2 regions of the Sinorhizobium mexicanum genome follow, and region 2 is predicted to be linked to the other one. Evidence: predicted binding sites of a transcription regulator. Region 2 holds the regulator's gene; the other holds the start of a gene.
The links. The regulator PhoB, encoded in region 2, activates phosphate uptake and scavenging genes when phosphate is short. The targets are predictions, from matches to a motif close to TGTCATNNANCTGTCAT.
Positions count from the first base shown of each region.

Region 1: phnF (phosphonate metabolism transcriptional regulator PhnF) is a predicted target of PhoB. The motif match lies at 1,348-1,364, and genes of this name have one in related genera.

Region 1 covers NZ_CP041241.1:388,383-391,793, forward strand. Annotated here, with positions in the region: gene FKV68_RS25980 (carbon-phosphorus lyase complex subunit) at 1-196, opposite strand, end outside; gene phnH (phosphonate C-P lyase system protein PhnH) at 199-807, opposite strand; gene phnG (phosphonate C-P lyase system protein PhnG) at 807-1,280, opposite strand; gene phnF (phosphonate metabolism transcriptional regulator PhnF) at 1,403-2,140, shown strand; gene FKV68_RS26000 (selenium-binding family protein) at 2,471-3,411, shown strand, end outside.
Region 2 covers NZ_CP041238.1:636,344-639,754, reverse strand. Annotated here, with positions in the region: gene FKV68_RS02985 (aspartate aminotransferase family protein) at 1-706, opposite strand, end outside; gene FKV68_RS02980 (GcrA family cell cycle regulator) at 1,123-1,641, shown strand; gene phoB (phosphate regulon transcriptional regulator PhoB) at 1,720-2,403, opposite strand; gene phoU (phosphate signaling complex protein PhoU) at 2,588-3,301, opposite strand.

The DNA.
Region 1 (3,411 bases), on a different replicon from region 2:
GGCGCACGGCAAGCGCCGCAAGCGCCGGGTCATAAAGCGAGGCCTCGGCCATCACGCGGTCGACGGCGAGCCCGAGCTGTTCAACCACCTGCTCGATGGTGATCGAGGGCAGCGAGCGGTCGCCGCGGCGGCGATCGGCGAGCAGGCGATGGGCATTGGCAATGGCGGCTTCCCCGCCCTTGACGGCTACATACATGATTATGCCTCCCTGGCGGAGAGTTTGGTCGTACGCGGCAGGCAAAGCACCGCGTCACCCGCCGTCAGCATCAGGTCGATACCGCGCGGGAAAATCGCCCTGTTCGCCGTCCAGAACTCGAGGAAGGGGTCGGGAAGGCCTGTGGGCGCGATGATGGTTTCGTCCTTGATTCCCGGTCCCCTGGCGATAAGCGGTTGTCCACCCGTGAGTGCCTCGACCTCGATCACCAGCGTTGTCGAGCGATCGGGATATTCCTGCGTGCCGAGTGCGAACTGGTCGAAACTCGGCACCGCGCCGCGCCTCTCGATGAAGGCGAAGCGGGCGTCATCCTTCGTTTCGGTCACCGGCGCACCGGTATGGAAGGCGATCCATTGCGGCACGGCGGACTTTGCGAGCGCTGGGGAGAGCCAGACCGGTGTATCGTGGTCGCAGAGCGTCAGCGCGACGGCGCCGCTTGCCTTGCCGAGGGGCAAGGGCGGCGAGGCAAGCGCCGCGAGGCTGGCAACGGTGCCCGGGCGGGCGAGACCATCCATCAGAACACGGAACACGGATTGCGCCTGGAATACCGGGTCGGCGAAAGCACCGGCGTAGATTTGCGATTGTGCGGCCATCAGTCGTCTCCCCGGACCATGGTGAAGAAATCGACGCGGGTTGCGGCAGTCTCTTCCGCCTTTCGACGGTCTTCGGCATCGATGCGGGCGGCGATCAGCCGGTGCAGCGCTTCGATCGCGGAGCGATACCTCTCGGTCTGGAAGAGCGCATCGAAGATCGCGGCCAAGCGGGCCCGTTCCTTGTCGGTGCCAAGCATCTGTCCGTGGCCGATCTCGCCGCTGGCGAGCCTGACCGTAGCGCGCGACACGGTTGCCTCGCCGAGATTGAAGGCGTCGCCGCCGCCGCCGATCCGGCCGCGCACCATGACGAGCCCCGTTTCCGGGCCGCGTACCGGCGCGACGTCCGGCCTGTCGGTGATCGCCTCCCAGGCGCCGACAAGTTCCGCGAGTGTGGCGCGGGCGAGAAGCCGCATGCCTTCCCGGCGTTCTGGGGCTGCGTCCGGCAGCGCCTCGTGTTTCTGCGTTGCGTCCATCTATCACTCCAAAATGTCTATTGATCTAGACAACTATACATCTTATATCCTTCCTTAACGTTCGCAAATGACAGGCTTGTGACATTGGCGAAGAAAATGGGGCGAGAACTCGGGACAAGAAAATGGCGTTGAAGAAAGTGGTCGAACGGCAGACCGGCGTGGCGCTCTGGCGGCAGATCGCCGACCGCATCCGGCTTTCGATCAGCAATGGCGACTATGACGCGACCGGCATGGTGCCGCCGGAGACGGTGCTGGCGCAGGAGTTCGGCGTCAACCGCCACACGGTCAGGAGCGCTTTGGCGGCGCTTGGCGAGGAAGGCCTTGTCCACGCAGTTCAGGGGCGGGGCACCATGATCACGCGCAAGGACCGCGTCAGCTATCCGATCTCGCGGCGCACCCGCTTTTCGCAGGGGCTCGGCCGGCAGGTCAAGGAGATCGGTACGCGGCTGCTTGGCCATGCGGAAGTGCCGGCGAGCGGCGAGATCGCGGCGGCCCTTGCGGTTTCTCCCGGCTCTCCGCTTACGGAATTGCGGACGGTCAGCAGCGGCGACGGCCGGCCGCTCTCCATGTCGTTCAGCTATTTTCCGGTAGATCGTTTTCCGCGGATGGCCGAGGAATATTCCCGGCTCGGCTCCATCACCAAGGCCCTTGCCGCGCAGGGGCTCGATGACTATGTCCGCGTTTCGACCGAAATCGTCGCGCGGCATGCCGATGCGGACGAGCTTTCACAGTTGAAGCTATCGCCCGGCGCGATCGTGATGGAAGCGCAATCGGTGAACGTCGATCTGGACGGCAAGCCCGTCGAATTTTCGCGCACGCGCTTTGCGGCCGACCGGATGAAGCTCAGGATCGAGACATAGAGCGACAACTTCGGTTGAACCGGCAGGGCGACTGGCTCCATGGGAGCGCCCCTCATCCGCCTGCCGGCACCTTCTCTGCCGCAGGCGGAGGAGAAGGTACCCCGCGGCGACGCTCTGCCCCAGAGTTCCGCGTCGAATTCGTCGCTTTCTTTCATTCGATTGCGCCGTCCGAATAAGGCGATGCGCCGCATTTCCGACGCGTTTTTGCCGCATCTACTAAACTGCTTTTATGCATGTCGTTGTCCCAAAACCGCTGCACACATTTTTGGGCGATATGCATTAGGCTTCGCATCAGGATCCACGCATTGACTTCTCTGGGGGAGAATAAAAATGGCGACGTGGCGACCCGATCCTTCCTTCTATCCATCACCCCGTATGGCCGCAAAGGCCCCCAAGGAAACCATCGCCTATGTGGCGGCCTTCGATCCCGACCGACAGCGACCGGATGCGATCGCGGTGGTCGACGTCGAGCCGACCTCCACGAGCTATTCTCAGATCGTCGGGCAGGTCGACATGCCGAACGTCGGCGACGAACTGCATCACTTCGGCTGGAATGCCTGTTCGTCCTGCCTTTGCCCCAATGCGCCGCATCCTCATGTCGAGCGCCGCTATCTGGTCGTGCCGGGGCTGAGGTCGTCGCGGCTTCATATTCTCGACACCAAGCCGGATCCCAAAAATCCGCGGATCGTCCGCGTGATCGATCCGGCGGAAATCGCCGAGAAGGCAAACTATTCCCGGCTGCACACCATCCATTGCGGACCGGAGGGCATCTATGTCAACGCGCTTGCCGACCGCGACGGCAACGCTCCCGGTGGCATCTTCCTGCTCGACCACGACAGCTTCGACGTGCTCGGGCAATGGGAGATGGATCGTGGCCCGCAGAAGCTCGCCTATGATTTCTGGTGGCACCTCGGCCACGACACGATGATCACCAGCGAGTGGGGAACCCCGGAAAACTTCGAAAACGGCCTGGTTCCGGAAGTACTGCTCGGCTCGAAATATGGCCACAGGCTGCATTTCTGGGATCTCAACAAGCGCAAGCACGTGCAGGAGATCGATCTCGGCGAAGAGCACCAGCTCATCTTCGAATTGCGTCCAGCCCATGATCCGACCAAGGCCCATGGTTTCGTTGGCTGCGTCATCAGTCTCAAGGATCTCTCCGCCTCGATTTGGACATGGTATCGAGACGGCGACCAGTGGGCGGTGAAGAAAGTGATCGAGATTCCGGCCGAGCCGGCCGACCCGGACCTCCTGCCACCGGTGCTCAAGGG
Region 2 (3,411 bases):
TGCCGGCCCATTCATAGGCGAAGAGCTTGCCGGTCCGGCCAATGCCGGTCTGAACCTCGTCGAGGATCAGAAGCAGGCCGAATTCGTCGCAAAGCGCACGCAGCTCCTGCAGAAACTCCTTGCTGGCCGGGCGGATACCGCCCTCGCCCTGGATCGGCTCGATCAAGATCGCCGCCGTCTCGTCGTTGATCGCATCCTTGACCGCGGCAATGTCGCCGAAAGGAACCTGGTAGAAGCCTGGTGCCTTTGGTCCGAACCCCTCGATGTACTTCTGTTGGCCACCGGCCGCGATCGTCGCGATCGTGCGGCCGTGGAAGGCGCCTTCAAAGGTGATGACGTGAAATTTCTCCGGATTCCCCTTGGCGAAATGATAGCGGCGCGCAGTCTTGATGGCGCATTCCAGTGCTTCCGCACCCGAATTTGTGAAAAACACGCGGTCGGCGAAGGTCACCGCCGTCAGCCGGCGCGCCAGGCTTTCCTGGCCCGGAATTTCATAGAGGTTGGAAAGATGCCAGACCTTGTCCGCCTGCGCCTTCAGCGCCTCGACGAGGTGTGGGTGGGCATGGCCAAGCGAATTCACGGCAACGCCGGCGGCAAAATCGAGATAGCGCGAGCCGTCCTCGGCAATGAGCCAGGCGCCCTCGCCTCGCTCGAAACGCAACGGCGCGCGCATATAGGTGTCGTAGAGCGGCGTTGTTGCGGCCATGGCGAACTTCTCCTTGCGTCCTGTTGGCATCGGTATCGGGCGATCGCGTCCGATAAAAATCAAAAATGCCGCCTTTCGGCGGCGCAGGCACTATTCCCATTTCGCACCGCAATGTCAACAAAACCAAGGCTTGCCGCGAGCTTGAACGCGCGGATTCCGACGCGCGAAAAAACATGCCGCGGGGGCTTGCAAAAATGCAACGGCCAGCCAGCAAGTTGGGGAAAACTCCGAAATCGATTCGGCGCGATTCCCGCGACTCTTGCCACGGAGTCACCCTGCCAGTAGGTTAATATTCAATTACTAGACGCATGCGGCGGACCTAGTCACCAAAAGAGTTATCGCGTTGCAGCTCCGGAGTTTTTCCGGAGCTTGGTGATGGATTCTGCCATCCAACGCCGAGAACGGGGAGTGCAGAAATGAACTGGACTGACGAGCGGGTGGAGAAACTGAAGAAGCTGTGGTCCGAGGGCCTGAGCGCCAGCCAGATCGCGGCTCAACTGGGCGGCGTCAGCCGTAACGCCGTGATCGGCAAAGTTCACCGGCTGAGCCTGCCGGGCCGGGCCAAGGCGGGCGGCGCGACCACTGCCGCACGCCCGAAGCGCACCACGTCCGCCCCCCGGGCGCCGAACTATGCCGCGCGCGTCGCCACCCGCACCGTCACCCGCACCGCCGGCGCTACCGTCCTCAAGGAAGAGATCGAAGTCGATCTCGTCGCCGATCAGACCCTCGAACTCGCACCGAACGTCGTCGTCCCGATGTCCCGGCGCCTCGGCCTGACGGAGCTCACGGAGCGCACCTGCAAGTGGCCGATCGGCGACCCCCTGAAGGAGGAGTTCCATTTCTGCGGCAACGACTCGCCGGAATCGTCGCCCTATTGCAGCTATCACACGCGGCTCGCCTATCAGCCTTCCGCCGAGCGCCGCCGTATGCGCTGACCGGCCTCAAGCGAACGCAATTGAAAAAGGGGCGGTGACGCCCCTTTTTTTGATGCCTGCCGAGGAGGCCGCCGGCTTTCAGCTTTCAAGCGAATAGCCGGCACCGCGCACGGTGCGAATGACATCGGGCATGTTCGAGAAATTCAGCGCCTTGCGCAGACGGCCGACATGCACATCCACGGTGCGCTCGTCGACATAGATATCATGTCCCCAAACGCCGTCGAGAAGCTGCGAACGGGAGAAAACGCGCCCCGGCGAGGACATCAGGAACTCCAGCAGCCGGAACTCCGTCGGTCCGAGCCGGACTTCGCGGCTACGCCTGTGGACGCGGTGCGTCTCGCGATCGAGCTCGATGTCGCCGCAACGCAACAGCGTCGAAAGCACCTCGGGCTTGGCACGCCTGAGCATTGCCTTCACCCTCGCCATCAGTTCCGGCGTCGAAAACGGCTTGACGACATAGTCGTCCGCGCCGGTAGCGAGACCACGAACCCGCTCGCTTTCCTCGCCACGCGCGGTCAGCATGATGATCGGCAGACGCTCCGTTTCCGGCCTCTGCCGCAGCCGGCGGCAGAGTTCGATGCCGGAGACCCCGGGCAGCATCCAGTCGAGGATCAGGAGATCGGGCAACCGCTCCTGAAGCCGGATTTCAGCCTCGTCTCCACGCAAGATCGTATCGACGTCGAAACCTTCGGCCTCGAGATTGTAGCGTAGGAGAACGCTCAGCGCCTCCTCGTCCTCGACAACGGCTATCTTCGGCAACATTCGGTCATGCTCCTTCCCACGCGCGGGTGCCATCACGCCACCGCGACACTCTGTGGCCGCGAAAAATCGCGACCGGGACAAGATCAACGCATGCACCAGGGCATGCGGCTATCGGGCGCTCTAGCACTTTGATTTCCAGAGCATCTTATCCGCTTTCAACGATTCCTTTTGAAAGCGGGATGCTCTAGTCCGTCACTGAGCCCAGCGTCGACGTATTATCGTCCTTCGGCCGTTCGCCCTGCGGCTGGGCGCCCGTCGCCATGTAATAGATCGTTTCGGCAATGTTGGTCGCGTGGTCGCCGATACGCTCGATGTTCTTGGCGCAGAACAGAAGATGCGTGCACGGCGTGATGTTGCGCGGATCTTCCATCATATAGGTCAGCAGTTCGCGGAAAAGCGACGTATAGATCGCGTCGATCTCCTCGTCGCGCTCGCGGATGCTGTTCGCCTTTTCCGGCGAGCGAGAAGCGTAGACGTCGAGCACCTCCTTGAGCTGGACCAGGGCCAGCTCCGCCAGATGCTCCAGGCCCCGCGCAAGCTTGCGGGGGATGCCGGATCCGGCGACCGCGATCACGCGCTTGGCAGTGTTCTTGCCGAGATCGCCCACGCGTTCCAAATCGGCGGCGATACGGATCGACCCCATGATCTCGCGAAGATCCGAGGCCATTGGCTGACGCTTGGCGATGGTGACGATCGCCTTGTCACCGATCTGGCGCTCGGCATCGTCCAGCATCGCGTCGTCGGAAATCACCTTCTGCGCCAACGCCAGGTCGGAATTCACCAGCGCCCGGACGGAATCGGCCACCATCTGCTCGGCAAGGCCTCCCATTTCCGAGACGCGGCGCGTCAGATATTTGAGCTCGTCGTCAAAAGCCGACGTGATGTGTGTAGATGACATGTTTCGTTCCTCGAACTCGCAAACCGGTTGACCAGATCACTTCCTTGTTTCGTTGAAACATTGAAATGATCTAACTCTTTGAACTTACACAATTCCGGACGGAAAACCGT